DNA from 3 places in the Solibacillus sp. FSL W8-0474 genome. Region 1 is predicted to be linked to each of the others. Evidence: a T-box and tRNA genes for the amino acid it is inferred to sense, from the RefSeq annotation. Region 1 holds a T-box; the other regions hold tRNA genes.
The links. A T-box is a leader RNA that pairs with one kind of tRNA and senses whether it is charged. The one in region 1 lies ahead of ileS (isoleucine--tRNA ligase), so its partner is inferred to be a tRNA-Ile.
Positions count from the first base shown of each region.

Region 2: it encodes a tRNA-Ile, which carries the amino acid that the T-box ahead of ileS (isoleucine--tRNA ligase) is inferred to sense. The anticodon was not compared.
Region 3: it encodes a tRNA-Ile, which carries the amino acid that the T-box ahead of ileS (isoleucine--tRNA ligase) is inferred to sense. The anticodon was not compared.

Region 1 covers NZ_JBBOQJ010000001.1:930,658-940,962, forward strand. The annotation lists gene NYE67_RS04545 (sigma-E processing peptidase SpoIIGA) at 95-913, shown strand; gene sigE (RNA polymerase sporulation sigma factor SigE) at 930-1,640, shown strand; gene sigG (RNA polymerase sporulation sigma factor SigG) at 1,731-2,501, shown strand; gene NYE67_RS04560 (PRC-barrel domain-containing protein) at 2,609-2,848, shown strand; gene NYE67_RS04565 (YggS family pyridoxal phosphate-dependent enzyme) at 2,924-3,592, shown strand; gene NYE67_RS04570 (cell division protein SepF) at 3,605-4,141, shown strand; gene NYE67_RS04575 (YggT family protein) at 4,164-4,424, shown strand; gene NYE67_RS04580 (YlmH family RNA-binding protein) at 4,565-5,353, shown strand; gene NYE67_RS04585 (DivIVA domain-containing protein) at 5,449-5,994, shown strand; T-box leader at 6,062-6,358, shown strand; gene ileS (isoleucine--tRNA ligase) at 6,617-9,382, shown strand; gene NYE67_RS04595 (AzlC family ABC transporter permease) at 9,475-10,191, shown strand; gene NYE67_RS04600 (AzlD domain-containing protein) at 10,188-10,305, shown strand, end outside.
Region 2 covers NZ_JBBOQJ010000001.1:2,947,633-2,957,937, forward strand. The annotation lists gene menH (2-succinyl-6-hydroxy-2,4-cyclohexadiene-1-carboxylate synthase) at 1-154, opposite strand, end outside; gene menD (2-succinyl-5-enolpyruvyl-6-hydroxy-3-cyclohexene-1-carboxylic-acid synthase) at 136-1,869, opposite strand; gene NYE67_RS14840 (isochorismate synthase) at 1,862-3,244, opposite strand; gene NYE67_RS14845 (1,4-dihydroxy-2-naphthoate polyprenyltransferase) at 3,485-4,402, shown strand; gene NYE67_RS14850 (TraR/DksA C4-type zinc finger protein) at 4,441-4,788, opposite strand; gene NYE67_RS14855 (MerR family transcriptional regulator) at 4,854-5,612, opposite strand; gene NYE67_RS14860 (NUDIX hydrolase) at 5,775-6,398, opposite strand; tRNA gene NYE67_RS14865 (tRNA-Glu) at 6,469-6,540, opposite strand; tRNA gene NYE67_RS14870 (tRNA-Ser) at 6,543-6,633, opposite strand; tRNA gene NYE67_RS14875 (tRNA-Asn) at 6,646-6,721, opposite strand; tRNA gene NYE67_RS14880 (tRNA-Ile) at 6,735-6,811, opposite strand; tRNA gene NYE67_RS14885 (tRNA-Gly) at 6,824-6,897, opposite strand; tRNA gene NYE67_RS14890 (tRNA-Phe) at 6,903-6,978, opposite strand; tRNA gene NYE67_RS14895 (tRNA-Asp) at 6,984-7,059, opposite strand; tRNA gene NYE67_RS14900 (tRNA-Met) at 7,063-7,137, opposite strand; tRNA gene NYE67_RS14905 (tRNA-Ser) at 7,184-7,276, opposite strand; tRNA gene NYE67_RS14910 (tRNA-Ile) at 7,297-7,373, opposite strand; tRNA gene NYE67_RS14915 (tRNA-Met) at 7,380-7,453, opposite strand; tRNA gene NYE67_RS14920 (tRNA-Ala) at 7,479-7,554, opposite strand; tRNA gene NYE67_RS14925 (tRNA-Pro) at 7,563-7,639, opposite strand; tRNA gene NYE67_RS14930 (tRNA-Arg) at 7,645-7,721, opposite strand; tRNA gene NYE67_RS14935 (tRNA-Leu) at 7,739-7,827, opposite strand; tRNA gene NYE67_RS14940 (tRNA-Gly) at 7,833-7,907, opposite strand; tRNA gene NYE67_RS14945 (tRNA-Leu) at 7,953-8,037, opposite strand; tRNA gene NYE67_RS14950 (tRNA-Lys) at 8,055-8,130, opposite strand; tRNA gene NYE67_RS14955 (tRNA-Thr) at 8,137-8,212, opposite strand; tRNA gene NYE67_RS14960 (tRNA-Val) at 8,222-8,297, opposite strand; tRNA gene NYE67_RS14965 (tRNA-Glu) at 9,004-9,075, opposite strand; tRNA gene NYE67_RS14970 (tRNA-Ser) at 9,078-9,168, opposite strand; tRNA gene NYE67_RS14975 (tRNA-Asn) at 9,181-9,256, opposite strand; tRNA gene NYE67_RS14980 (tRNA-Ile) at 9,270-9,346, opposite strand; tRNA gene NYE67_RS14985 (tRNA-Gly) at 9,360-9,433, opposite strand; tRNA gene NYE67_RS14990 (tRNA-Phe) at 9,439-9,514, opposite strand; tRNA gene NYE67_RS14995 (tRNA-Asp) at 9,520-9,595, opposite strand; tRNA gene NYE67_RS15000 (tRNA-Met) at 9,599-9,673, opposite strand; tRNA gene NYE67_RS15005 (tRNA-Ser) at 9,720-9,812, opposite strand; tRNA gene NYE67_RS15010 (tRNA-Ile) at 9,833-9,909, opposite strand; tRNA gene NYE67_RS15015 (tRNA-Met) at 9,916-9,989, opposite strand; tRNA gene NYE67_RS15020 (tRNA-Ala) at 10,015-10,090, opposite strand; tRNA gene NYE67_RS15025 (tRNA-Pro) at 10,099-10,175, opposite strand; tRNA gene NYE67_RS15030 (tRNA-Arg) at 10,181-10,257, opposite strand; tRNA gene NYE67_RS15035 (tRNA-Leu) at 10,275-10,305, opposite strand, start outside.
Region 3 covers NZ_JBBOQJ010000001.1:399,170-409,474, forward strand. The annotation lists gene NYE67_RS01975 (membrane lipoprotein lipid attachment site-containing protein) at 1-35, shown strand, start outside; rRNA gene NYE67_RS01980 (16S ribosomal RNA) at 514-2,068, shown strand; rRNA gene NYE67_RS01985 (23S ribosomal RNA) at 2,355-5,283, shown strand; rRNA gene rrf (5S ribosomal RNA) at 5,348-5,463, shown strand; tRNA gene NYE67_RS01995 (tRNA-Val) at 5,475-5,550, shown strand; tRNA gene NYE67_RS02000 (tRNA-Lys) at 5,561-5,636, shown strand; tRNA gene NYE67_RS02005 (tRNA-Leu) at 5,723-5,811, shown strand; tRNA gene NYE67_RS02010 (tRNA-Arg) at 5,825-5,901, shown strand; tRNA gene NYE67_RS02015 (tRNA-Met) at 5,977-6,050, shown strand; tRNA gene NYE67_RS02020 (tRNA-Ser) at 6,084-6,176, shown strand; tRNA gene NYE67_RS02025 (tRNA-Met) at 6,230-6,304, shown strand; tRNA gene NYE67_RS02030 (tRNA-Asp) at 6,308-6,383, shown strand; tRNA gene NYE67_RS02035 (tRNA-Phe) at 6,389-6,464, shown strand; tRNA gene NYE67_RS02040 (tRNA-Gly) at 6,470-6,543, shown strand; tRNA gene NYE67_RS02045 (tRNA-Ile) at 6,556-6,632, shown strand; tRNA gene NYE67_RS02050 (tRNA-Asn) at 6,646-6,721, shown strand; tRNA gene NYE67_RS02055 (tRNA-Glu) at 6,726-6,797, shown strand; gene NYE67_RS02060 (S-layer homology domain-containing protein) at 7,137-8,717, shown strand; gene NYE67_RS02065 (helix-turn-helix domain-containing protein) at 8,832-9,695, opposite strand; gene NYE67_RS02070 (S8 family peptidase) at 10,122-10,305, opposite strand, start outside.

The sequences.
Region 1 (10,305 bases):
GTAATACTATGTCATACGATTATTGGGTTTTACTGCAACGGTTAGACAAAAATCTCGCATTTGCTTTGATAATCTTGTTTTAGGAGGACAATACATGTATGCAGAATGGATTCTTTTAATGAACTTTTTAATGAATCTCGTATTACTAAAATTTACAGCAACTATGACTAACGCCATCATTCCAATTTGGAGATTAATTTTAGCAGCCTTTTGTAGTGCGATGATTGCTGTGTTATTTATGGGAAACATCTTTATGTTACTTGTAAGTTTCATCTTACTATTAGGTATTGCTTTTTCATTTAAATGGAAAATATTTTATGAGCAAGGCAAGTGGATATTGATTGCTACTTTGCTCGCTGGTGGATTATTAACAGCATTACAGCCATTTTTGCTTGCATCTCCATTTTTCGCATATATTTTTATATGTTTCGGCATAGTATGTATTAGTTTGACAGTAATGAGAAAAGGCTGGTTTCAAAAATTGCAGCAAGTTGCACAAAGTCGTTATGTGACAACTAGTAAAGTTGAATTACTGGATATGCAATTAGAGCTATTAACGTATATCGATACAGGGAATGAATGCACGGAACCTTTTAGCCAAGCACCCGTACATTTTATTTCATTTAAAACCGTTCAATCTATGTTATCCGAGGAATTTAACAAATGTTTGCTTGCATGGAACGAACAGGAGCCTTACTCATTGACAATGTTTTCAAAAGAGGTACAAAAACGAATACGTATAGTTCCGATTACCACGGTACAAAAAGGCACAGTACTTGTACCAGCTTTCCGTGCCTCGATTAGTGTTGGCGATAAAGCGTATTCAAACCACTATGTTGTTTTTACGAAAAATGATGCGCGCTTTCCGCAAAATGCCCAAATGATTGCACATGTGTTTGTCCTAACGAATTAATAAGGGAGGATCGATATTGCTTAAAAAAATTCAATCGATAATTTTAAACATACTGAGCTACTTTAGAAGAAAAAAAGGGACATACTATATAGGGGGACATGATTCATTGCCTATTCCATTAACTAGAGAAGAAGAAGTTGTCGTAGTCGAAGCCTTTATGAATGGTGACTTGCATGCCAGAGATATGTTAATTGAAAGAAATTTACGTTTAGTCGTTTATATTGCAAGACGTTTTGATAATACTAGCACACCGATAGAGGATTTAATTAGCATAGGTTCAATTGGGCTTATTAAGGCAATTGAAACATTTAATTTAGATAAAAATATAAAATTAGCCACATACGCATCACGCTGTATTGAAAATGAAATTTTAATGCATCTACGTAAGACGAGCCGTATGAAAGGCGAAGTTTCCTTTGATGAGCCGTTAAATGCTGATGCAGATGGCAATGAATTATTACTATCAGACATACTAGGTACTGAGGAACATATTATTACATTAGACGTAGAACGTAAAATTGAACGTCAGCACATGTTCAATGCCATTAATCAACTAACTCCAAGAGAAAAATACATTATGGAATGCCGTTTTGGATTAAACGGGAAGGACGAAATGACGCAAAAGGAAGTAGCAGATCATTTAGGCATATCGCAATCATATATCTCTAGATTAGAGAAAAAAATCATTTTAGATTTACGGGAATATTTAAACGAACCAATTGCATAAGATGGTTAATTTTGGCGCGCATAGCAATGGACAATTCGGACAAAATGATTGAAAAGACAAAAGACAATCAAGTTCGGAAGGTGAAGTTGTATGCGTACAAAAGTGGAATTATGTGGTGTAGATACATCAACATTACCAGTACTAAAGCCAGATGAAATGAAGGATTTATTTATCCGATTACAGCAAGGGGAATTGGTTGTTCGTGAGCAATTGGTATTTTGCAATCTACGGTTAGTGCTCAGCATTGTCGGTCGCTATGCATATCGTGGTGAACAGGCGGATGATTTATTTCAGGTAGGTTGCATTGGCTTAATGAAAGCAATTGATAATTTTGATTTAAAGCATAATGTCCGATTTTCGACATATGCTGTACCGATGATTATGGGAGAAATTCGCCGCCATTTAAGGGATCACCATGCATTGCGTGTTTCCAGATCACTGCGCGATATTGCATACAAAGCGATGAAAGCGAAGGAACAATTTATTGCAGAAAATTTAACAGAGCCTACTATCGAGCAATTAGCTCAGGCTATTGAGATGAAAAAAGAAGATGTTCTATTTGCACTGGATGCAATTCAGGACCCCATGTCATTGCAGGAGCCTATTTATTCTGATGGCGGTGATGCTATATTTATGATTGATCAGATCAAAGATAAAGTAACAGAGGAACATTGGGTCGGTTCAATCTCACTGCAAGAAAGCATGAAAAAATTAAATAGTAGACAAAAAATGATTATAGAAAAACGCTTTTTCTTAGGCGAAACACAAACTGAAATTGCTCAATCTCTAGGTATTTCACAGGCACAGATTTCAAGATTGGAAAAAAGTGCAGTAGAAATGATGAAACGTGATTTTCGTTAAATAGATAGAAATGATGAAGGACTGTCCAACTTGTAGGGCTGTCCTTTTATTCTATATTCACATACTTATTCGAAATGTAATTTAAATTTCAAAGAGAGGATGGAGGAATGCGTTTTTCAACCGTTCAGGAGAAGGAAATTATTGAAGCGACAAGCGGAAAATTTATAGGTTATATTGTGGACGCAGAAGTAGATGAAAAGGAAGGGGTCATCACGGCTTTTATAATATCTCCACCAAAAAAGTTTTACCATTTATTTCAAGGGGAAGAGTTAGTGAAGAAGATTGCTTTTAGTCATATACTCACAGTTGGAAAAGATGTTATATTAGTGAAATCATACGATGATTAGTTCACCCTATTCATTGAAAATTCCAGTGTGCCTTGATACAATGTAAGAAACTATTGTTGTAAAGTTGGGAAAAAAGTGGCGAAAATCGAAGAAAATCTATTAAATATTCAAAAACAAATAGTAAACGCTAAACAACGAGCAAATACAGATCAAACAGTAAACATTATCGCAGTGACAAAAGAAGTAGATATCGCTCGTACTAAAGAGGCTATAGAAGCTGGGCTAACAAACTTGGGAGAAAATCGCCCTGAAGGCTTAATGAATAAATTACAATCTATAAATTCAAATGTTTCCTGGCATTATATTGGCTCCCTGCAGACGAGAAAAGTAAAACAAGTCATTAATGATATCGACTATTTACATTCGCTTGATCGTTTAAGCTTAGCTGAGGAAATTGAGAAAAGAGCTACAAAAGCTGTGAAATGTTTTATACAGGTGAATGTTTCGGGAGAGGAATCGAAACATGGCTTAACGAAGCAGCAAGCGCTGGATTTTGTGAAGCAACTTGAGCAATTTTCAAAGATTATAGTAGTGGGTTTAATGACAATGGCTCCTTTTACAGAAGACGAAACCGTTATAAGACAAGTGTTTAAACAGTTAAAACAATTGCAACAGGAAATGTCACAATTGAACATACCAAATGTACCTTGTACTGAATTATCGATGGGCATGTCAAATGACTACGAAATTGCAGTTGAAGAAGGGGCGACATTTGTTAGGATTGGAACAGCTCTTGTTGGTTAAGGAGGGTTTAATGTGAGCATTAAAAACATTTTTGATAAATTCTTCTATTTAGAGGAATTGGAAGAAGAATATGATCAAGCTCAAACGCAAACATCGCAAAAACAAACACCAAAAGCTGTACACAGTGATTCACAGCAGTATTACCAGGATTCAGGGCACAAGCAACAACCACAACTCATTCAAAATCGAATGAAAAAGGAGCGTAAAATGCAACAGCAACCACCACGCAATGAAGTTGTTACGCAAAATCATAACAATGTTGTGAGTTTACAGGCTGCATCGTCATCAAAAAATTCAAAACTTGTTCTAATAGAGCCTAGAGTATATGCTGAAGCACAGGATATCGCAGAACATTTAAAGAACAAGCGCGCTACCGTAGTTAATTTACAGCGAATCGATCGTGACCAAGGGAAACGAATTATCGATTTTTTAAGCGGAACAGTGTATGCTTTAGGTGGAGATATTCAACGTATTGGAAATGATATTTTCTTATGTACACCAGAAAACGTAGAAGTATCAGGAGAAATTTCTAATTTAACGTTTGAGTAATTAAATTTTGTGAGGTAAAAAAATGATTATATTTTCAATTGTAAATACAGCATTTATTGTGTATCGCTTTATGCTGATTGGTTACATATTAATGTCTTGGATTCCAGCACTACAAGATTCAGCAGTTGGTCGTTTCCTTGAAACAGTATGTGAACCTTATCTAGGTTTTTTCCGTAAATTTATTCCGCCGATTGGTATGATTGATATTTCACCAATTGTAGGTTTATTTGCATTAGTATTCATTGAGCGTGGCGTTTATAGCGTACTAGCATTTTTCTTATAATATAATTGCAAGAACTCCTGCCAATGTAGGAGTTTTCTTTATTTTAATAAAGAAATATAAATTAATGTTTTACGAGAAGTTTATTTTAAAAGAAAAGTGGAAAAAATAGAAAGACATTCTATAAGAAAGTAGGCATAATGATGGAGCATTTAATACAACATTTCCGCAAAGATGAGCAACCATTTATTGAGCAGGTAATCGGTTGGCAACGTGAAGTAGAGGATCGTTACGCCCCAAAGCTGACTGATTTTTTAGATCCGCGACAACGTTTTATCGTGCAATCCATCATTCAGCAATCGGAAGATCTTCAAGTGTTTACAGAAGGAGTTTTTGAAGAGGCAGAGCGCAAGCGCATGTTGATTGCCCCTTCCTATTTACAGCCGGAAGAATCAGATTTTCAAATAGAAGTTTATTCGTTAAACTATCCATCAAAATTTGTGCAGCTCCGCCATCCTGATGTATTAGGTGCACTTTTGTCCATTGGCTTGGATCGTGGAAAGTTTGGGGATATACGACTTAGTGAAAATACAGTGCAATTTGCATTGGCAACAGAAATAGCTGATTATGTAAGAGCAAACTTATCGGGAATTGGCAAAGTAAAGGTGCATGCTGAAGTAGTAAACCCTGATACACCATATATTTTAAATGAGGAGCAATGGAGTGAAAGTTCACATACTGTGTCATCGATGCGTTTAGATGTTGTACTTGCAACAATTACCAATATTTCACGGCAAAAGTCGCAAAGTTTAATTCAGGCAGGCAAAGTAAAAGTAAATTGGACAGTGCGTGAAGCGGTCGCCTTCGAATTACAGGAAGGGGATATTATTTCTGCGCGCGGCTATGGACGCATGAAAGTCATCATGACAGAAGGGCGAACGAAAAAAGATAAAATACGTTTGCAAGTAGGACGTTTAGAGCAAAAAGTATAAATTTTCATCTGTTTTTGGGGAAATATGATGTTATTCATTAGAGAAACGATTATAATACTCTTAAGAACATACGTAAAAAAGGAGAGTAGAACGATATGCCATTATCCCCTCTTGATATACATAATAAAGAATTTACGCGTGGATTCCGTGGATACGCTGAAGACGAAGTAAATGAGTTTTTAGATCAGATTATTAAAGACTATGAAATTATTTTGCGTGAGAAAAAGGATCTGGAAGAGAAAGTGAAAATGATGTCTACTCAAATGAATCATTATAATTCTTTGGAAGACACATTACAAAAGTCGATTATCGTTGCACAGGAAGCTGCGGGTGAAGTACGTCGCAACTCAGAAAAAGAGGCAAAATTAATCGTCAAAGAAGCCGAGAAAAATGCAGATCGTATTGTAAATGATGCCTTAACAAAAGCACGAAAAATTGCAATTGAAATTGACGAATTAAAAAAGCAATCTAAAGTTTTCCGTAATCGTTTTAAAATGCTGGTAGAAGCTCAACTAGATTTGTTAAATACGGATGATTGGGATCGTTTGTTAGAATATGATGTCGATTTAACGGAAATACAGGATAATAATCGTCATGAGACTAATGAAGATAGTCAAAATGATGAAAATGCGGTCTATTAATAGTGGGGGCTTGACATTTCATCTAGCCTTTTCATATACTGAAAAATAATGAATAGGATGCATAATGCATCATGCGTTGACGGAGACAGTAAATTTAACATTGTGGTTTAGCGATTCGAGGACGGTGAGAGCTCGAACGAAGCAGGTTAAAATGAAAATCACTCCTGAGCTAAATAGCTGAAATTACAACTTTATGAAGCAGGCGTCCAAGACACCTCCGAAATAAAGAAATTCCTCTGGCAAAAGCTAAAGTGTAATTGTTAAGTAAGCTATTTCGTAGAACACGACGTTACAGTGTCTAATGAGGCTATATTTTTAGCGAATTTAGGGTGGTACCACGAGACTAATGCTCCTCGTCCCTTTTCTATAAGGGATGGAGGGGCTTTTTTGTTGTTTGAAAAGTATCCAAATCCTTTAGAGCGTTAATAAAATTATGATTAGTATAGAACGCTAAATCATTTGCTTAAACGTTGATTGGAATGGAGGGGAGATGGAACGAATGCTAAAATCGTCACGTCCTGTGACAACGCATTCGTGACCAACATAGTGTTGGCCCCCGACCCGGAATGGAAATCAACAATCAGTAATCAGCAAGCAATAAGATAATTAGGAGGAATTTTAAATGGTAGAGTATAAAGATACGTTATTAATGCCGAAAACCGACTTCCCGATGCGCGGAGGATTACCAACGAAGGAGCCGCAAGTTCAGGCACAATGGGATGAAATGGACATCAATAAATTGGTGTTAGAGCGCACAAAAGACCGTCCACACTATGTATTACATGATGGTCCTCCATATGCTAACGGTGATATCCATATCGGGCATGCATTAAACAAAGTATTAAAAGACATGATCAATCGTCAAAAATCGATGACAGGTTTCCATGTACCTTATATTCCAGGGTGGGATACACACGGTTTACCAATCGAGCAGGCGTTAACGAATAAAGGTGTTAAGCGTAAAGAGATGTCGGTAGCAGAATTCCGTCAGCTTTGTGAAAAATATGCTTATGAACAAGTTGAAAACCAAAAAGGTCAATTCCGACGTCTAGGTGTACGTGGTGATTGGGAAAATCCTTATATCACATTAAAACCGGAGTTTGAAGCACGCCAAATTGAAGTTTTCGGTAAAATGGCGGAAAAAGGCTATATTTACAAAGGGTTAAAACCTGTTTACTGGTCACCATCTTCTGAATCTGCATTAGCAGAAGCAGAAATTGAATATAAAGACGTTGAATCTTATTCAATCTACGTAGCATTTGGAATTAAAGATGCAAAAGGTGTAGTTCCTGCAGATGCAAAATTTGTTATTTGGACAACGACACCATGGACAATTCCAGCAAACTTAGGGATTTCAGTAAATCCTGAATTCACATATGCTGTAGTTGAAGCAAACGGCGGCAAATATATCGTAGCGAAAGATTTATTAGATAAATTAGCTTCTACATTCGGTTGGGAAGATGTGCAAATCGTTCAGGAAGTAAAAGGCGCAGACCTTGATATGATCGTAGCGGAGCATCCAATTTACAAACGCGATTCATTAGTAATGGTTGGTGAGCACGTAACGGCTGAAGCTGGTACAGGATGTGTACACACAGCACCAGGTCATGGTGAAGATGACTATCAAGTAGGTAAACAATACGGCTTGGATATTTTATCACCAGTCGATAACGGTGGTTGCTACACGGATGAAGCGCCAGGCTTTGAAGGATTATTCTATGAAAAAGCTAATCCAATTGTAATTGAAAAATTAAAAGAAGAAGGCGCGTTATTGAGCGTTTCTAAATTCCAACACTCATACCCACATGACTGGCGTACAAAAAAACCAGTAATTTACCGTGCAACACCACAATGGTTCGCATCTGTAGAAATGTTCCGTAATGAGTTATTAGATGCGGTTTCTGCAACTGAGTTTACACCTGCATGGGGTGAGACACGTCTTTACAATATGATTCGTGACCGTGGTGACTGGGTAATTTCCCGTCAACGTGCATGGGGTGTACCAATTCCAATTTTCTACGCAGAAAATGGCGAACCAATTATCACACCTGAAACAATTGCACATGTTTCAAAATTATTCCGTGAGCACGGTTCAAATATTTGGTTCCAGCGCGAAGCGAAAGAATTATTACCGGAAGGCTTTACGCATGAAGGTAGCCCGAACGGTAAATTTACAAAAGAAAATGACATTATGGATGTTTGGTTCGACTCAGGTTCATCGCACCAAGGTGTACTTGCAGAACGCGGTATGAAATATCCGGCAGACCTTTATTTGGAAGGTTCCGACCAACACCGTGGCTGGTTCAACTCGTCACTAATCACATCTGTTGCCATTAATGGTCATGCACCATATAAAGGCCTATTAACACATGGCTTCGTATTAGACGGTGAAGGACGCAAAATGTCAAAATCACTAGGAAACACGATTGATCCAATCAAAGTTATGGGTCAATATGGTGCCGATATTATTCGGATGTGGGTAGCATCTGTTGATTATACAGGTGATGTTCGTATTTCAATGGATATGCTGAAGCAAGTTTCTGAAACATACCGTAAAGTTCGTAATACACTACGCTTCCTGCACGGTAACGTTACAGACTTCAACGAACTGACTGACCGTGTGGCATATGAAGATTTACGTGAAATGGATCAATATATGTATATGCGCTTACAAGATGTTATTAAAACAGTTCGTGCTGCATATGACCGTTATGATTTCTCGACAGTTTATACAACAGTGAATAACTTCGTAGCGATCGAATTATCTTCTTTCTATTTAGATATTGCAAAAGACGTTGTATATATCGAAGGAAAAGATAATAAATACCGTCGTGCGATGCAAACAGTAATGTATGACACATTAATGGCGTTAGTAAAATTATTAACTCCAATTATTCCACATACTACAGAAGAATTATGGAGCTACATTGAATTCGAAGGCAAACCACAATCTGTCCAATTAACAGACTTCCCTGAAGCTGTGGAGCAAGAAAATTTTGCCGAATTACGTACAAAGTGGGCGAAAGTAATTGTAGTAAGAAATGAAGTATTAAAAGCGTTAGAAGAGGCGCGTAATGCTAAAACAATCGGTAAATCATTAGAAGCAAAAATTTCAGTTTATGCAGATAGTGAAACAATCGAACTGTTAAATGATGCAAATATCGACTTTGCACAGCTTTCTATCGTTTCTCAATTCTTTATCGCCGGCAGTAAAGAAAATGCACCGGAAGAAGCTTTAGTACTAGAGAAAACAGCTTTAGTAGTAGAAAAAGCAGACGGTGAAAAATGTGAGCGTTGCTGGACAATTTCAGAAACAGTAGGTACGAGCGAATCACATGCAACTTTATGTAAACGCTGTGCGGATGTTGTAGAAGACTATTACGTATAAAAAAATTAGAACGCTGTTGCCGATAAGGTAATGGCGTTCTTTATAGCATTTTTAGTTTTCTGAAAAATAAAAAATTTAGGAGTGATATAGCTTTGGCACAAGTAGAACAAAGGCTATTTACACCTGATACATTCATCCAGGGGGTAAAAGATTGTATTCCGACTTTACTCGGCTATATAAGTATCGGTCTTGCATTTGGTGTCGTTGGAATTGCATCTGGAATTTCTTTACTTGAGATATTTTTACTGTCGGTGCTTGTATACGCAGGATCAGCACAGTTTATCTTTTGTGGACTGTATTTAGCGGGTGCACCAGTTACTGCGGTTATCATCACTATTTTCATCGTAAATTTGCGCCATTTATTAATGTCCTTAACGATTGCACCGTATTTCACTAAGTATTCAACATTGCGCAACATAGGCTTTGGCACATTACTGACCGATGAAACGTTCGGTGTATCTGTCGTTACAGCAGGAAAAGAAGGGCGCCTTGGCGGGAAATGGATGAATGGATTAAATATTACAGCGTATACGACTTGGATTGCGGCGTGTACTATAGGTGGAGTCATTGGTCAATGGCTGCCGAATCCAGAAAAATGGGGGCTGGACTATGCGTTAGTGGCAATGTTTGTGGCATTGCTTGTTCTAACACTCGCAAGTATTCCAAAAGAAAAATTAATGCATTACATAAAGCTGATTTTCATTATGGTCATCAGCATGTACGGAATGCTCTACTTTATGCCCGGACATTTAGCCGTCCTATTATCAACTGTTGTAGTAGCATCGATTGGGGTGGCATTGGAAAAATGACAACTTCTATAGCAATGGTATTATTAATTTTAGGCTGTGCTGTAGTAACATGGATTCCTAGGGTATTGCCGTTTATATTAGTGAAAAATATGAAATTGCCAAAAATTGTCCTGC
Region 2 (10,305 bases), 2.0 Mb from region 1:
CAATACAGCGAATGTTTGTTGGCAACTTTGCTATCACTCTATGCCATGTTTTAGTACTCCCGGTAAAACCATGCAATAGAACGATTGTTTGTTTAGCATCCTCATTCCATTGTTCCACATACACATCTAAATCTTTTACAGCGAATCGAGCCACTGTTCAATCACCTCGTTAATACGTGTCCACAATAGACGATGCTGCTTTACATTTTCTTCGCGATCAGTAAACACCTCAATTAGTTTTAAAGAGGCTTGTTTATTTGTTGCCAATGTATTGATAAGTTCAGCTTTTGTTTTTGCTTTTTCGTATTCCATATCGTACATGCTAGCAACCTGCTCGAATGTTAACTCAGTCGGTGTACCGAATAAATCCTCATAGTGTGCTTCTACTTTTGACTGGGGTAAATATGAGAATATTCCACCGCCATCATTGTTCATTACGATGACTGTGAGATCACAGTTCTGATAACGGCTTGCAATGAATGCATTTGTATCATGTAGGAACGCTAAATCTCCAATCAGTAAATATGTTTTACGCATTTTACGACCATTGCTAAAGCCAAGTGCAGTAGATGTCACCCCATCAATTCCATTGGCCCCTCTGTTTGCGAATATTTGAACTGATCGATTAGTTGAAAGTAAAAAAGTATCTATATCACGAATCGGCATACTGCTGCTTACGAATATGTCAGCTTCTTCTTCAATATTTGCAAACAGTGATTGAACCATTGCCCCTTCATCGTCAGCATAATCACTATATTTTTCTATAACATCCGATGCGAGTAAATCGGCCATTTTCCAAAACTGAACATATTCGATTTCAGCTACAGAATGTTGTAGCTCAATTTCACTTAGCCACTCCCCTGGAAGCGCATGGATAAAGTGCGTGGACATATGTGTAGAGTCTCTATACATTGGGTCCTCATCGATAATAATGTAGCTTTGCGGATTTGCTTGGACGATAAATTGCATTAAGAATTTCGATACTGGCTGTGCTCCGAAACGAATAACCGTTTGCGGACGGACATTTTGTTTGAAACGCTCATTTTTCATCAAGGCATCATATGTAGAAATTGCATACACTTGGCAATCCTCAGGTACTTCTGTGCGTAGATTCGATAAGCTTTCAATCATTACCGGCCACTTTACCTCACGAATAAAGTTCCATACATGATTGGTATCTGTTCCTAATGGCAATTCACCTATAATTATCATTCCATTTGTTGTTCGTTCCAAAATATGTGTCAACTCAGCGATCGCTTGCTTTGAAGGTATCAGCTCATTTGTATAGCTTTTTATATAACTGGACTTCGGCAGCATATCTTTAAAATCGATCATTAATGGTTCACGGAATGGAATATTCAAATGTACCGGTCCAAATGGTGCAGTTGTTGCAATATTTACCGCGCGGACAGTATGACGCTCAATAAATGGCAACGTTTGCGGCGCATTGTCTGGAATCGGGAATTCAGCTGACCACTTTACGTTTTCGCCGTAAAGTCGTACTTGATTGATCGTTTGTGGTGCACCCACTTCTCTTAATTCATGTGGACGATCAGCTGTTAAAATGATTAAAGGCACCCTTGCATATTTCGCTTCGACAATTGCTGGGTAGTAGTTTGCAGCTGCCGTACCTGATGTACATAGTAATACAACAGGTTTTGCCGTAGCTTTAGCTAAACCAAGTGCATAAAAAGCAGCTGCGCGCTCATCCACTTGTCGATGCATCTCCAACTCCTTTGTTGAAGCAAATGCATATGCAAGCGGAGTAGAGCGAGAGCCAGGACTAATAACGACTTTCTCTACACCAGATGCTACTAAAGCCGATACAATTTGATATACATAATTTGATAATATTTCACGCTCATTCATGTAATTTACCTCCAAGCGCCCGTAGCATCGGACGGAATTTCACGAGCGTCTCTTCATATTCCGATTGCGCTTCTGAATCTGCTACAATCCCACCGCCTGCATATAAGTATGCCTTATCCTGTACTAAAGCAGCAGAACGAATTGCTACAGCGAATTCCCCATTTCCATCTGCATCAATCCAACCAATAGGTGCTGCATAAAGCCCTCGATTCATCGGCTCGTACGCGCGGATCATTTTCATTGCCTGTTCGCGAGGCACACCCCCTAATGCTGGAGTTGGATGTAAATGTTTCACTAGCTGTAAAATCGTTGCGTCTTTATTTAAATTCCCTTCAACAGGAGTATATAAATGCTGAATATCTCTGATTTTCAAAAGCTTCGGTCCATGAGGCACTTTAACATCAGTACAATTTTTTTCAAATATGTCAGTAATCATTTCAACGACATAATGATGTTCACCAAGGTTTTTCATATCATTTAGTAGGCTTTGTCCCAATGCTTCATCAGCTTCTGCAGTTAATCCACGCTTTATTGAACCCGCAACACAAGAAGAATAAGCTCGTCCATTTTCTACTTTTACTAAACGTTCTGGAGATGCACCATAAAATAATAAATCACCGTGCTCTAAGCCAAATAGATAACTTTCCGGTTGCTCATGAACAACATGCGATAAAATTTGCGGCGATGTAATCGCTTCCTTAAATTGCAATGCTAAAGAACGCGCAATTACTACCTTCTGCGCTTCGTTATCTTTTATTAAACTTGTCACTTTGTGAATGGAATTTAAATAGTCTTCCTTAAATGGCTCCATATAGCTGGTCATCGTCGGCTTTGCATATGTTTTAACTTCCTTTACTTGTGCCGCATGAATTAGCTCATCACGCTCTTTACGCAATGTCTCAAAAGTCTTGGCGCTATTTGCTTCATCTGTAATATAGTTAATTGTTACATACGCTTTATCATTTCGAATGACTAACTGATGGGTTGCTACTGTAAAATAGCTTTGCGGGAAGTTTGTCCATTCTGCTGATACTTCATTTTGTGGGTCAAATGTGAAACCACCAAAAAGAATAGGCTGTAGGTGCTGATCTTCTTGCACAATTTGACTAGTTAGCTTTTTCCAATGTTGCTCAACTAAATCAAAACGGGAGTCAGATGCATTATTTTCTATTGTGTATGCATGACCTAAACCGACCAAAGTGAAAGTTTTTTCACGATTTTGCCAGTAATTGCGTTTTCCTTTATATTTCTTTTCACCCGCTGCAAAAAACGCTAAAGCGGATAAACGACTTACTTCGATTGTTTCTATATAAAAAATTTGTTTTGAATTTAAGCCTACTTCGATTTCAGTGGCGTTGTACCACTTGTGTTGCATGAAAATTCCCTCCGTCATGTTGCAAATTCACTAAGTATGATGCAATTACCACGTTTTTTAATACGTGCTAAAATTTTTATAATTTGCTCAATTTATTTGCGTTCGTTCTCTAAATAATACCTCTCCTATCATACCATTTTTCAAGCAATCGTTACATGTATTCATGCTTCACTCTGTTCTTTTTGTTGTAATTGCTTTACAATAGTTTAGATAATTGTATTTGGTAAGGAGCGTTTTTTTATGACAAAAGTCGTTGAAGCGGACAAAGGGTTTAAAGTTTGGTGGCATTTAACGCGTCCCCATACATTAACAGCTTCATTTGTACCAGTATTACTAGGTACTTCAATGGCACTTGCAATAGACCATGAAACAATTCATTTTGGATTGTTTTTTGCAATGCTTATAGCTAGTATGCTCATTCAGGCAGCTACAAATATGTTCAATGAATATTATGATTATAAGCTTGGACTGGATAACGAAAATTCAGTCGGCATTGGGGGTACAATTGTCCGGCACGGTGTAGCACCGAAGACAATTATGATGATTGCGCTAAGCTTTTATGGAGTGGCGATGCTTCTAGGCATATACATATGTGCGATGACTTCGTGGTGGTTAGTAGCTGTTGGTCTTGTTTGCATGCTTATTGGCTACTTGTATACAGGTGGTCCATATCCGATTGCCTATTCACCTTTTGGGGAGTTAGTTTCCGGAGCTGTTATGGGGATGGGTATTATTTTAATCGCCTTCTATATTCAAACAGGGGAAGTAACACTCGATGCAGTATTAATCTCAGTTCCTAGTATGATTTTAGTGGGAGCAATTATGCTTTCCAATAACATCCGTGACATAGTAGGAGATACTGAAGGCGGTCGCAAAACGATGGCTATATTGGTCGGCCGTCATAACGCCGTAACGATACTTGCTGCATTTTTTGTTGTATCTTATATTTGGATAGTAGGTCTCGTTTTTCTTGGGCATTTAACACCATGGGCTTTACTTGTATTATTAAGTGCGAAAAAGCCAATCGATTCCATTAAACTATTCCGTGCTAAAGAAAAGCCTTTAGAAGTAATGCCTGCTATGAAGTTTACTGCACAAACGAACACTATTTTTGGTTTCCTTTTGGCGATTGGTTTATTGTTTTCATATTTTCTTTAAAAGTAAAGAGGCATGTTGTCATCAACATGCCTCTTTTATTATTCCACATTTTCTTTTTCTGCATGATCAACACATGTTAAAGCTGTAGGAATCGCTTCTAAACGTCCAAACGGAATGTTTTCACCACATACAGCACATTTTCCATATGTACCCTCATCCATTGCAGTTAATGCGGTTTTAATTCTCTCGATTTCTTCTTCCTTCAATTCATTTAACGTAAGTTCCGTTATAACTGTTGTCAAATCCGTAGCTGCATCAGCTGGATGATTATCAATCGCGGATAACTCTGTTTCCTCAACAGGCAGTTCTTCATTGATAAACTGCTCTAATGTCGCAAGCTCATCCTCTAATGTGTGACGTAATTGTTGTAATTGATCGCTATTCATATTAAATCCCCCTTTTATCTGGTAATTAAATATTACCTAAATGAGGATTTCTAAAACATCTCTACTTATTTAATCGCTGTATATGCACTAATTGCATCATGCAAAAATAGAGTAGCACCTTTACCAACCTGTTGATCATAATACGAAATAAAGCGCTCATCGTATATATACATTTGTGCTAATCCTAGATGCGCTTCTTTCGTATATTTTGCCCAAGAAAAGCTTAACCAACGTTTATGAAGCTCTGCAACCTCCATAGCAATTGCTGAAGTAGTATCTCCTTGTTCCATCGCTTCTTTTAAACGTTCAAACAACTGCTTCTCTAACTGCTGCATAGCTTCGTATTGTTCTTCTGACATATTTTTCAGTTTGCCGTAGCTTGCTTCAACTTGTTCCTCACCATATTTTTCACGAATTTCCTGCCCATAGTTTTGTTCGTTTTCTTCCACTAATTTATTTTTGAACACTTTAAACTTCTCTTCATTTGTCATTTTAATATCCCCTTCCAACATATTGATTGTTTGATTTATTGTCTCAAGTAAATTATCGAGATAATTTCTTTTTTTTTGTATAAGCCCGTATTGTTTTTTTAACACTTCTTTTACTTCAAAATTTGGATCGTTTAATAAATTTTTAATCTCCTCTAGCTTAAAATCTAGCTCCCGATAAAATAGAATTTGTTGAAGTCGATCAATATCAGATTGATTATATTTTCTATAACCATTTTGCTCGACCGCTGAAGGCTTTAACAAGTCAATTTCATCATAGTACCTTAATGTTCGTGCACTTACACCAGATAACTTTGCCAACTCATTTACTAGCATGCCATCACCTCTTATTTAGTACTATAAAGGATGACGTAACGTAAAGGTCAATTGAAATTTGTTATAAATTGAATTTTTATTTTCAAATATAATTGGTGAAAGGATGATTTTTCAAAATCAATCGATATTGCACTATAAAAAAAAGGAAGCATTCCTAATCATTTAGGGTGCTTCCATAAAATTTTTCATTCTAGAAATTAACTCACTCAAGTACATTCTCGGTAATGTAGACATTTGTTTTAAACTAATATTTTTCACTTCAAAACATTTAACATCATTTTCATAGCGATATCCTGTCACTTCAACTTCCTTCACTGCTTCTTGAGCCAATTGCATAAAATGTTCCCATTTAGCACGATACATTCCATCAACTTCTTCACGTTGAATGGAAAACTGCTCAAATCCTCCTACCAACTCAAAAACAAAAATATTGGCAAATTCATTATCTTTTATTAATTCATTTTCGATACTATATGGAATTACTCCGAATGATTTTAATTGTGAAAACTTAGCAGTAATACCTATTTCCTCTTCAAGCTCTCGCACTCCATCTTCTACAGTTTCTGTAGAAAGTAAATGACCAGCAGCAGTAATATCGTATTGGCATGGGTAATCCTTTTTATATTTACTTCTCAGTTGAAAGTAAATATGCCACTCTGCATTAATTTTTTCAATAACCCAACAATGGAATACTTCATGCCAATATCCTCTTTCATGAATTATTTCACGATGTTCAACACCTATTTCTTTATAGTCTTTATCAAACATTTTTAAAAGCTCTGTCAAATTGTCATCTCCTTATATACAAAAAAGCTAAGTACTTTTCTAAGTACTTAGCTTTTCCTCTTCTTATGTATGACCCGTACGGGATTCGAACCCGTGTTACCGCCGTGAAAGGGCGGTGTCTTAACCACTTGACCAACGGGCCCATGGCGGAGACAGAGGGATTTGAACCCTCGCGCCGCTTACGCGACCTACACCCTTAGCAGGGGCGCCTCTTCAGCCTCTTGAGTATGTCCCCATGAATATAAAATGGCTCCGAAGGCAGGACTCGAACCTGCGACCTGCCGGTTAACAGCCGGATGCTCTACCAACTGAGCTACTTCGGAATAATGAATTATTTGGTGGGCCTAAATGGACTCGAACCATCGACCTCACGCTTATCAGGCGTGCGCTCTAACCAGCTGAGCTATAGGCCCTTATTTAAAAACTGGAGCGGGTGATCGGAATCGAACCGACAACATCAGCTTGGAAGGCTGAGGTTTTACCACTAAACTACACCCGCATAAATGGTGGGTTTGGACGGAATCGAACCGCCGACACTTAGAGCTTCAATCTAATGCTCTACCAACTGAGCTACAAACCCACAAATGGCGGTCCCGACCGGGATCGAACCGGCGATCTCCTGCGTGACAGGCAGGCATGTTAACCGCTACACCACGGGACCATTTGGTTGCGGGGACAGGACTTGAACCTGTGACCTTCGGGTTATGAGCCCGACGAGCTACCACTGCTCCACCCCGCGATAATACTATTTTCTTTAACCCTGCTTTAGCTACCCAGTAAATAAATGGAGGAGGTAGAGGGATTCGAACCCCCGCGCGGTGTTACCCGCCTGTCGGTTTTCAAGACCGATCCCTTCAGCCAGACTTGGGTATACCTCCATAATTACTATTGATTTAACTGGTGGACCTTACAGGACTCGAACCTGTGACCGGACGGTTATGAGCCGTCTGCTCTAACCAACTGAGCTAAAGGTCCTTAAGATAGCGGCGGAGGGAGTCGAACCCACGACCTTTCGGGTATGAACCGAATGCTCTAGCCAGCTGAGCTACACCGCCAGGATCTTTATTGGTTACATATTTATGGTGGAGCCTAGCGGGATCGAACCGCTGACCTCCTGCGTGCAAGGCAGGCGCTCTCCCAGCTGAGCTAAGGCCCCTTAAATAATGGTCGGAATGACAGGATTCGAACCTACGACCCCTTGGTCCCAAACCAAGTGCTCTACCAAGCTGAGCTACATTCCGAAATTTGGCGCGCCCGGCAGGAGTCGAACCCACAACCTTCTGATCCGTAGTCAGACGCTCTATCCAATTGAGCTACGGGCGCAAATTATATAGTAAAGATGGTGCCGAGGGCCGGAATCGAACCGGCACGGTGATCACTCACCGCAGGATTTTAAGTCCTGTGCGTCTGCCAGTTCCGCCACCCCGGCATTTTTGGAGCGGAAGACGAGGTTCGAACTCGCGACCCCCACCTTGGCAAGGTGGTGTTCTACCACTGAACTACTTCCGCAAAATGCATAAGATATTTTTACTCTGACAGTATTTGAAATTAAAATGGTGCGGGTGAAGGGAGTCGAACCCCCACGCCTTGCGGCGCTAGATCCTAAGTCTAGTGCGTCTGCCAATTCCGCCACACCCGCAGCAGACAATATAAAACTGGTGAGCCATGAAGGACTCGAACCTTCGACCCTCTGATTAAAAGTCAGATGCTCTACCAACTGAGCTAATGGCTCTCTAAATGGTGCCGGCGAAAGGAGTCGAACCCTCGACCTACTGATTACAAGTCAGTTGCTCTACCAACTGAGCTACACCGGCATTTAGAAATGGTGGAGGATGACGGGCTCGAACCGCCGACCCCCTGCTTGTAAGGCAGGTGCTCTCCCAGCTGAGCTAATCCTCCATGGGATATTCATCTTTTAGTTTATGTAATGTTTATCCTTTCTCTTAAGGACAAGATTTATAATATCAGTATTCTCGAAATAATGCAATACTCTTTTTAAAAATTTTTTCAAAAATAATATTTTTTTCTATGTTTACAATAACTTGTCTCAATTTCTAATAAAACCGATTACTTAGCATAACGAAATTTTAATATTTTTTCTCCATTTTTTCAATAGTTGTTTTCATTTTTTATAAATATAAATCATATTTGTATATTATGAATATTATTTCTGAATAATAACATTTAAATTTATATGGTATTTCATGTACTTTTAACTATATATTTCAAAAAATAAATTTAATTAATGTAATATAAAATGAGTAGATTTGTTATCTAATCCCTCTATTACTTTAATTACTTAGTCTTTATATCCTCGCTTTTAGAAAAGCTCCAATGGTATTATTTCTGTATTAGAACGAAGGAGACTACATCAATCTCATTGTTGAAAGGTTTACCTATAAGTATACAATAAAAGCTTTCTAGGACATTGTTAATTCAAATAAGCAGTTATTTCACGGGATTTGTACTATGCTTTATTGCTTGCCAAATTAAAACACACTTTTATTCATTTGTCTCTTCTTAATATTATAGAACCATATTATTAAAGTATATAAAAAACGCTAAGTACTTTTCTAGGTACTTAGCGTTTTTCTCTTCTTATGTATGACCCGTACGGGATTCGAACCCGTGTTACCGCCGTGAAAGGGCGGTGTCTTAACCACTTGACCAACGGGCCCATGGCGGAGACAGAGGGATTTGAACCCTCGCGCCGCTTACGCGACCTACACCCTTAGCAGGGGCGCCTCTTCAGCCTCTTGAGTATGTCCCCATGAATATAAAATGGCTCCGAAGGCAGGACTCGAACCTGCGACCTGCCGGTTAACAGCCGGATGCTCTACCAACTGAGCTACTTCGGAATAATGAATTATTTGGTGGGCCTAAATGGACTCGAACCATCGACCTCACGCTTATCAGGCGTGCGCTCTAACCAGCTGAGCTATAGGCCCTTATTTTAAAAACTGGAGCGGGTGATCGGAATCGAACCGACAACATCAGCTTGGAAGGCTGAGGTTTTACCACTAAACTACACCCGCATAAATGGTGGGTTTGGACGGAATCGAACCGCCGACACTTAGAGCTTCAATCTAATGCTCTACCAACTGAGCTACAAACCCACAAATGGCGGTCCCGACCGGGATCGAACCGGCGATCTCCTGCGTGACAGGCAGGCATGTTAACCGCTACACCACGGGACCATTTGGTTGCGGGGACAGGACTTGAACCTGTGACCTTCGGGTTATGAGCCCGACGAGCTACCACTGCTCCACCCCGCGATAATACTATTTTCTTTAACCCTGCTTTAGCTACCCAGTAAATAAATGGAGGAGGTAGAGGGATTCGAACCCCCGCGCGGTGTTACCCGCCTGTCGGTTTTCAAGACCGATCCCTTCAGCCAGACTTGGGTATACCTCCATAATTACTATTGATTTAACTGGTGGACCTTACAGGACTCGAACCTGTGACCGGACGGTTATGAGCCGTCTGCTCTAACCAACTGAGCTAAAGGTCCTTAAGATAGCGGCGGAGGGAGTCGAACCCACGACCTTTCGGGTATGAACCGAATGCTCTAGCCAGCTGAGCTACACCGCCAGGATCTTTATTGGTTACATATTTATGGTGGAGCCTAGCGGGATCGAACCGCTGACCTCCTGCGTGCAAGGCAGGCGCTCTCCCAGCTGAGCTAAGGCCCCTTAAATAATGGTCGGAATGACAGGATTCGAACCTACGACCCCTTGGTCCCAAACCAAGTGCTCTACCAAGCTGAGCTACATTCCGAAATTTGGCGCGCCCGGCAGGAGTCGAACCCACAACCTTCTGATCCGTAGTCAGACGCTCTATCCAATTGAGCTACGGGCGCAAATTATATAGTAAAGATGGTGCCGAGGGCCGGAATCGAACCGGCACG
Region 3 (10,305 bases), 530 kb from region 1:
AGGATACACCAATAGATAGTCTTACAGGTTTTTAAGGAGAATAGAGAAATTGTATGATTGGTAATGCCAGTTTCATTGCCTCTCTCAATCCAGTTACGGATGTAACAACTCCAACAGCAATCCTATTAATTATTGAAAAGGTATAGAAGAGACATCTCACTTCTGAATAATGTGTTTGAATTTCTGATAACAGCTAAGTTACCAAGTGGATTTCCCTCACTTTAGGGGGTAAGTAACGGTATTTGAAAATTTATTTTTTACGTGTATATAATAAGAAGAGAAAAGAAAGAATAAAAAAAGAGAAAAAAACATTTTAAAAAGTGTTGACGTTTATTTAAATGGCGTGTATAGTTATACAAGTCGCCGAGAGAAAACGCGACAAACGGACAAAATGAACCTTGAAAACTGAACAAGCAACGTTAATGAAACAAGCTTCTTAAATGAAGCAAACAATAGATTTTAACTTTTAATTAAGTTGAATCGCTAGCAAAGCAAATGAGCTTTCAAACTACTTTTATGGAGAGTTTGATCCTGGCTCAGGACGAACGCTGGCGGCGTGCCTAATACATGCAAGTCGAGCGGATGATGAGAGAAGCTTGCTTCTCTCTGATTTAGCGGCGGACGGGTGAGTAACACGTGGGTAACCTACCTTATAGATTGGGATAACTCCGGGAAACCGGGGCTAATACCGAATAACACTTTTAAACACATGTTTGAAAGTTGAAAGACGGTTTCGGCTGTCACTATAAGATGGACCCGCGGCGCATTAGCTAGTTGGTGAGGTAACGGCTCACCAAGGCAACGATGCGTAGCCGACCTGAGAGGGTGATCGGCCACACTGGGACTGAGACACGGCCCAGACTCCTACGGGAGGCAGCAGTAGGGAATCTTCCACAATGGACGAAAGTCTGATGGAGCAACGCCGCGTGAGTGAAGAAGGATTTCGGTTCGTAAAACTCTGTTGCAAGGGAAGAACAAGTAGCGTAGTAACTGGCGCTACCTTGACGGTACCTTGTTAGAAAGCCACGGCTAACTACGTGCCAGCAGCCGCGGTAATACGTAGGTGGCAAGCGTTGTCCGGAATTATTGGGCGTAAAGCGCGCGCAGGTGGTTCCTTAAGTCTGATGTGAAAGCCCCCGGCTCAACCGGGGAGGGTCATTGGAAACTGGGGAACTTGAGTGCAGAAGAGGATAGTGGAATTCCAAGTGTAGCGGTGAAATGCGTAGAGATTTGGAGGAACACCAGTGGCGAAGGCGACTGTCTGGTCTGTAACTGACACTGAGGCGCGAAAGCGTGGGGAGCAAACAGGATTAGATACCCTGGTAGTCCACGCCGTAAACGATGAGTGCTAAGTGTTGGGGGGTTTCCGCCCCTCAGTGCTGCAGCTAACGCATTAAGCACTCCGCCTGGGGAGTACGGTCGCAAGACTGAAACTCAAAGGAATTGACGGGGGCCCGCACAAGCGGTGGAGCATGTGGTTTAATTCGAAGCAACGCGAAGAACCTTACCAGGTCTTGACATCCCGGTGACCACTATGGAGACATAGTTTCCCCTTCGGGGGCAACGGTGACAGGTGGTGCATGGTTGTCGTCAGCTCGTGTCGTGAGATGTTGGGTTAAGTCCCGCAACGAGCGCAACCCTTATTCTTAGTTGCCATCATTCAGTTGGGCACTCTAAGGAGACTGCCGGTGATAAACCGGAGGAAGGTGGGGATGACGTCAAATCATCATGCCCCTTATGACCTGGGCTACACACGTGCTACAATGGACGATACAAACGGTTGCCAACCCGCGAGGGGGAGCTAATCCGATAAAATCGTTCTCAGTTCGGATTGTAGGCTGCAACTCGCCTACATGAAGCCGGAATCGCTAGTAATCGCGGATCAGCATGCCGCGGTGAATACGTTCCCGGGCCTTGTACACACCGCCCGTCACACCACGAGAGTTTGTAACACCCGAAGTCGGTGAGGTAACCTTTATGGAGCCAGCCGCCGAAGGTGGGATAGATGATTGGGGTGAAGTCGTAACAAGGTAGCCGTATCGGAAGGTGCGGCTGGATCACCTCCTTTCTAAGGATTATTTCGGAATCATTCTCATGGAGAATGAAACATTAACGTTTGCTGTTCAGTTTTGAAGGTTCATTCTTAATTGAATGAAATACTTCAAAACACTTGCTCCTGCGGTTACTCGTCGCAAATATGCGAAGAAGTAAGACAGGAAGCATATTCGTTCTTTGAAAACTGGATAAAACGACATTGAAAGCAATAAAACAAATTTCTATTTTATAGAAATGTAACAAGTCAAGCAATTGACGTGTAAACTTAAATCTTGGATTTTATCCAAGTGTTAACTTTTGGTTAAGTTAATAAGGGCGCACGGTGGATGCCTTGGCACTAGGAGTCGATGAAGGACGGCACTAACACCGATATGCCTCGGGGAGCTGTAAGTAAGCTTTGATCCGGGGATTTCCGAATGGGGGAACCCACTATCTTTAATCGGATAGTATCTACACGTGAATACATAGCGTGATGAGGACAGACGCAGGGAACTGAAACATCTAAGTACCTGCAGGAACAGAAAGAAAATTCGATTCCCTGAGTAGCGGCGAGCGAAACGGGAAGAGCCCAAACCAAAGAGCTTGCTCTTTGGGGTTGTAGGACACTCTATACGGAGTTACAAAAGAATGAGTTAGACGAAGCGACTTGGAAAGGTCCGCGAAACAAGGTAAAAGCCCTGTAGTCAAAAGTTCATTCCCTCCAGAGTGTATCCTGAGTACGGCGGAACACGTGAAATTCCGTCGGAATCCGGGAGGACCATCTCCCAAGGCTAAATACTACCTAGTGACCGATAGTGAACCAGTACCGTGAGGGAAAGGTGAAAAGCACCCCGGAAGGGGAGTGAAATAGATCCTGAAACCGTGTGCCTACAAGTAGTTAGAGCCCGTTAATGGGTGATAGCGTGCCTTTTGTAGAATGAACCGGCGAGTTACGATTACGTGCGAGGTTAAGTTGAGAAGACGGAGCCGCAGCGAAAGCGAGTCTGAATAGGGCGAATTAGTACGTGGTCGTAGACCCGAAACCAGGTGATCTACCCATGTCCAGGGTGAAGGTGAGGTAACACTCACTGGAGGCCCGAACCCACGCACGTTGAAAAGTGCGGGGATGAGGTGTGGGTAGCGGAGAAATTCCAATCGAACCTGGAGATAGCTGGTTCTCTCCGAAATAGCTTTAGGGCTAGCCTCGTGATTGAGAATACCGGAGGTAGAGCACTGTTTGGACTAGGGGGGCATCTCGCTTTACCGAATTCAGACAAACTCCGAATGCCGGATATTTATACACGGGAGTCAGACTGCGAGTGATAAGATCCGTAGTCAAGAGGGAAACAGCCCAGACCACCAGCTAAGGTCCCCAAGTAATCGTTAAGTGGAAAAGGATGTGGCGTTGCTTAGACAACCAGGATGTTGGCTTAGAAGCAGCCATCATTTAAAGAGTGCGTAATAGCTCACTGGTCGAGTGACGCTGCGCCGAAAATGTATCGGGGCTAAACGATTCACCGAAGCTGTGGATGCATACTTTGAGTATGCGTGGTAGGAGAGCGTTCTAATAGCGTTGAAGTCAGACCGGAAGGACTGGTGGAGCGATTAGAAGTGAGAATGCCGGTATGAGTAGCGAAACATGGGTGAGAATCCCATGCACCGTATGACTAAGGTTTCCTGAGGAAGGCTCGTCCGCTCAGGGTTAGTCGGGACCTAAGCCGAGGCCGATAGGCGTAGGCGATGGACAACAGGTTGATATTCCTGTACCACCTCCTCACCGTTTGAGAAATGGGGGGACGCAGTAGGATAGGGTAAGCACGCCGTTGGTTGCGCGTGTTCAAGCAGTAAGGCGTGTATGTAGGCAAATCCGCATACTTTAACGTTGAGCTGTGATGACGAGCTCTTATGAGCGAAGTTCCTGATTTCACACTGCCAAGAAAAGCCTCTATCGAGGTGAGAGGTGCCCGTACCGCAAACCGACACAGGTAGTCGAGGAGAGAATCCTAAGGTGTGCGAGAGAACTCTCGTTAAGGAACTCGGCAAAATGACCCCGTAACTTCGGGAGAAGGGGTGCTTCTTTGGGTGCATAGCCTAGAGAAGCCGCAGTGAATAGGCCCAGGCGACTGTTTAGCAAAAACACAGGTCTCTGCAAAACCGTAAGGTGACGTATAGGGGCTGACGCCTGCCCGGTGCTGGAAGGTTAAGAGGAGCGGTTAGCGCAAGCGAAGCTGTGAATTGAAGCCCCAGTAAACGGCGGCCGTAACTATAACGGTCCTAAGGTAGCGAAATTCCTTGTCGGGTAAGTTCCGACCCGCACGAAAGGCGTAACGATCTGGGCACTGTCTCAACGAGAGACTCGGTGAAATTATAGTACCTGTGAAGATGCAGGTTACCCGCGACAGGACGGAAAGACCCCGTGGAGCTTTACTGTAGCCTGATATTGAATTTTGGTACAACTTGTACAGGATAGGTAGGAGCCAGAGATCCCGGAGCGCCAGCTTCGGAGGAGGCGTCGGTGGGATACTACCCTGGTTGTATTGAACTTCTAACCCATGCCCCTTAGCGGGGTAGGAGACAGTGTCAGGCGGACAGTTTGACTGGGGCGGTCGCCTCCTAAAGAGTAACGGAGGCGCCCAAAGGTTCCCTCAGAATGGTTGGAAATCATTCGAAGAGTGTAAAGGCATAAGGGAGCTTGACTGCGAGACCTACAAGTCGAGCAGGGTCGAAAGACGGGCTTAGTGATCCGGTGGTTCCGCATGGAAGGGCCATCGCTCAACGGATAAAAGCTACCCCGGGGATAACAGGCTTATCTCCCCCAAGAGTCCACATCGACGGGGAGGTTTGGCACCTCGATGTCGGCTCATCGCATCCTGGGGCTGTAGTCGGTCCCAAGGGTTGGGCTGTTCGCCCATTAAAGCGGTACGCGAGCTGGGTTCAGAACGTCGTGAGACAGTTCGGTCCCTATCCGTCGTGGGCGTAGGAAATTTGAGAGGAGCTGTCCTTAGTACGAGAGGACCGGGATGGACACACCGCTGGTGTACCAGTTGTCTTGCCAAAGGCATCGCTGGGTAGCTATGTGTGGACGGGATAAGTGCTGAAAGCATCTAAGCATGAAGCCCCCCTCAAGATGAGATTTCCCATTACGCAAGTAAGTAAGACCCCTGAAAGACGATCAGGTAGATAGGTTCGAGGTGGAAGTGCGGTGACGCATGTAGCTGACGAATACTAATCGGTCGAGGACTTAACCACATTTTATTGCACAAATTCAATGAACCGTTTATCCAGTTTTGAAAGAATGAAATTCTTTCAATAGTGAAGTGATGATGGCAAAGAGGTCACACCCGTTCCCATACCGAACACGGAAGTTAAGCTCTTTAGCGCCGATGGTAGTTGGGGGCTTCCCCCTGCGAGAGTAGGACATCGCTTCGCTTATTTTTTTTGGAGGATTAGCTCAGCTGGGAGAGCACCTGCCTTACAAGCAGGGGGTCGGCGGTTCGAACCCGTCATCCTCCACCATTTTATGCAAGAGCCATTAGCTCAGTTGGTAGAGCATCTGACTTTTAATCAGAGGGTCGAAGGTTCGAGTCCTTCATGGCTCACCAGTTTTTTATAAACTATATACTGTCAGAATAAAAATATCCTATGTATAGCTTATTACTGAAGTAGTTATTACTTCTATATTATAAATGCCGGGGTGGCGGAACTGGCAGACGCACAGGACTTAAAATCCTGCGGTGAGTGATCACCGTGCCGGTTCGATTCCGGCCCTCGGCACCATTTTTAATAATAAGCGCCCGTAGCTCAATTGGATAGAGCGTCTGACTACGGATCAGAAGGTTGTGGGTTCGACTCCTGCCGGGCGCGCCATATATATTAATGTAGCTTGCTTGAGAATATCAGCAATAAATAACCACATTAAAATTAAGATAAAATAATACTTATGGCTACCTAGCTCAGCTGGCTAGAGCATTCGGTTCATACCCGAAAGGTCGTGGGTTCGACTCCCTCGGTAGCCATCTTATGGATTTATAGATTCATCTAATTATTTTGGAGGTATACCCAAGTCCGGCTGAAGGGATCGGTCTTGAAAACCGACAGGCGGGTAACACCGCGCGGGGGTTCGAATCCCTCTACCTCCTCCATTTTATCTATATGGTATTAATACATATTTAAGCAAGAGAAGAAATAATATTGTCGCGGGGTGGAGCAGTGGTAGCTCGTCGGGCTCATAACCCGAAGGTCACAGGTTCAAGTCCTGTCCCCGCAACCAAATGGTCCCGTGGTGTAGCGGTTAACATGCCTGCCTGTCACGCAGGAGATCGCCGGTTCGATCCCGGTCGGGACCGCCATTTGTGGGTTTGTAGCTCAGTTGGTAGAGCATTAGATTGAAGCTCTAAGTGTCGGCGGTTCGATTCCGTCCAAACCCACCATTTATGCGGGTGTAGTTTAGTGGTAAAACCTCAGCCTTCCAAGCTGATGTTGTCGGTTCGATTCCGATCACCCGCTCCAGTTTTTTAATAAGGGCCTATAGCTCAGCTGGTTAGAGCGCACGCCTGATAAGCGTGAGGTCGATGGTTCGAGTCCATTTAGGCCCACCAAATAATTCATTATTCCGAAGTAGCTCAGTTGGTAGAGCATCCGGCTGTTAACCGGCAGGTCGCAGGTTCGAGTCCTGCCTTCGGAGCCAAATAGGCCCGTTGGTCAAGTGGTTAAGACACCGCCCTTTCACGGCGGTAACACGGGTTCGAATCCCGTACGGGTCATTTTAAAGCATGTAGCATAGGCTGCATGTTTTTTATTTTTGTCAGGAATACGATGCTATTGCTTTGGTTCAAAATTAAAGATAAAAAATGAAAAAATAAAATTTTATTGAAACATAACATACCTATTACCAATCCATACTATAAACAATAATCAGAAAATAAAAATTCATTTAACATCTTAAAGTTGCGACTCAATAATGTTTCTCCTCCAATATTGGAAGCATTCTATAAAGTAAGGGTTAAATATCCACAAGTGGTATTAAATAACCTTATATATTATTTGAAAATAACTTCCTTTCTATTCTAAAAAACCTATAATTAATAGCAGGAGGTTAAAAAATGAATAAAATATTTAGTGCATTACTAACATTGATTCTTATAATATCAATGTCTTTACCAGCAACCACTGCACAGGCGGAACAGGTCTTTACTGATGTACCGCCAAAGCATAGTAACTATAATGATATAGCTTATTTATTAAATAAAGGTATTATTTCTGCAGACAAAAAAGCGTATGGTGTGAAGGATATTGTGACGCGTGAGGAAGTAGCAGTCATGGTAGCAAAGGCTGTCGGACTGGATGGTACAAAACGTGCCACGAAGTTCAAAGATATACCCAAAACACATGCCAATAGTGGCTATATTCAATCTGCTGTGGAAGCAGGGATTATCAACGGCTATACAGATGGTACGTTTAAGCCGACGACAAAAGTAACGCGTGGACATATGGCGGCGTTTATTGCACGTGCATTCGATCTGCCTAACGGTACGAAAACTTTCAAAGACGTGAAAAAAGGGCATACTGCATATGAAGCCGTGAGCCAATTAGCAGCAGCAAAAATTACAACCGGTTATGAGGATGGTACGTTTAAACCAGCCAATAATTTAACGCGCGCACATATTTCTGCCTTTCTAGCACGAGCAGTGAAATATCAGGAAAACCTAAACTCATCGAAAAAAATGAAAGTCCACTTTTTAGATGTAGGACAAGGGGACTCGATATTCATTCAGGCGCCAAATGGTAAAACAATGCTTATAGATGCCGGGACAAAGGATTATGGCAATACAGTTGTTTCGTACTTAAAAGCACAAAATGTGAAGAAGCTCGATTACATTGTCGCAACTCATCCTGATGCAGATCATATCGGCGGGTTAAATGCAGTTATTCAAGCGTTTGAGGTAGGGGAGTTTATCAACAGTGGTAAATCTCATACAACAGTGACGTATGAGAAATTACTGGAAACTGTTTTAAGTAAAAATATCCGCTATAAAGAACCAACTGTTGGGGAAACAATTAATTTAGATAGTGAAGTAAAAACACAAGTTTTAGCAGTTGATGCAAAGACAAGTAACACAAACGATGCATCCATTGTATTGAAGCTTACGTATAAAAATGTATCATTTTTATTAATGGGTGATGCTGACACTGAAGTAGAGGCACAAATCTCAAAGGCATATAATGTGTCGGTAACGGTATTAAAAGCGGGTCATCACGGATCAAGTACAAGTAGCTCACTGTCATTCTTGAAAAAGGTTAAGCCTGAAGCGATTGTTTTAAGCTACGCAAAAGACAACAGCTATGGTCATCCACATAAAGAAGTGGTGGCAAATATTAAAACAATCGGTACAAAAGCTTATGCAACAGCTGAGGCAGGTACAATTGTTGCTACAACAAATGGTCAAACGTATTCGATTAATGCAAAAGAATTCATTGTACCGATAACAACACCAACACCAACAACGCCTACGAAACCAATAGGTGATGTAAGCTCAGGTATTTACGTTATTCCGGGAGCACCGACTTCATTTAAAAACTGTACAGAAATGCGTAAATATTACCCTTCTGGTGTCAGCTCATCTCACCCTGCTTATGCAGCAGCAAGAGACGGGGATAAAGATGGTTGGGCTTGTGAATTATAATAGTAAACAGGTAAAAGGGTGGCCAATTAAGGGCATCTGTCATTAAATAAAGCGCACCGGTTCATTTAAAGAATCGGTACGCTTTTTTATTTGGAAGAAGTTAACCTAGGAAATTTACGAGTTACTTAATCGATACTTGTTAATTTCCTTTTGCATGTGACTATATAATTCATGTTCTTCGATAGTTTCCAATATTAATAACCCCCGCTGGATATAGTCGGCACCTTCTTCTTTTTGATTTAAATTATATAGGCAAATTCCTTTGCGTATATAGACGATAGCCATTTGATAATGCATTTTAAAACTTTTTACTTTAGGTATAAGTAGATCAAGTTGCTGCAAAGCTTTATCTTCTAATTTATCCTTTATTAACATTAAGCTATAATTCAGTCTGAAGTTAACTTCTATACGGTTAATTGATTGGAAATCTTTATACTTTTTAAGGGATTTCTCGACATATTCAATTGTTAAATGGGCTACTTCTACCGGGAAAAGGAAGAAAATAGCGTTTATTATATATAAGTCCTTTATAAATAGTTGTTCTTTGTTAGAAAAGAAATCTAAAAAGTGAAGCGCCTGAGATTTGTTGAAATATATATCCTCATTTCGAAAAGCTTCTAATAAAAATTTCGAAATTTGATGAAGGAAAGCAATTGTTGATTCGTTCCTTACTTCCAAATATTTTTCACACTTATCAATGAACTCTTCCAATGAATTAGTATTTGTAACAGAAAATCTAAAAAACTCACGGTACAGTTTTTCTTCTTCTGTATAGCTATAGCCGTTTGCGATAAAGAGTACTTCCTCCAAATCGATATTAAGATTATTCAAGATACCTATTAATGCTTGGGTAGGGATATCTGCAGTTCCTTTTTCAAACTTTGAATATGTACCTTGAGAAATAATTCCCTCGCTAACGTCCCGTTGAGTCATTCCTTTTAATAAACGTACATCACGGACTGCATTTGATAAAAACATAAACTACCTCCTATTCGTATACGAATAATATTACTACTTTTTTTCAAAATATAGTAATATTTTTAAGGGAAAGGGGGGATTAAGATGGAAATTTTAATGTCATTAGTTACAGCATTAGATGTATGGTTAATAGGTATCGATGTATTCTAAGGTTTCTACAGTAAATATCGACTTGCCAAAGATTCACTCTATACTTAGAAAAAATAAAGAATATTACTTAGAGTTATTAATTTTTGAAACACTAATTTTACATCTTCCTAGATGTGAAAATTGGTGTTTTTTTATGTAAAGTAATCAAGTACGTCGTACATTCGCCATGTTATATCAAATAGTTTCATTTAAAACGATAAAAAATAGCAGCCAAACCAAAACTGTGGTCTCGGTTTGGCTACTATTGTTAATAAACTTAATTTATATTTCTATTAATTACTGAACGCGGGCGAAACCGAATCCTGAAGCGTAGTCATCGCCTGTAGAGGCACCGTGACCACCTTTAATGTCTACAGCCTTTGCTCTTGTTTGTAGGTTAGAGCGCAGTTGCGTATGAGACCATGACGGGTTTTGAGCCCAAATTTTTGCTGCTAAACCTGATACATGAGGAGAAGCCATT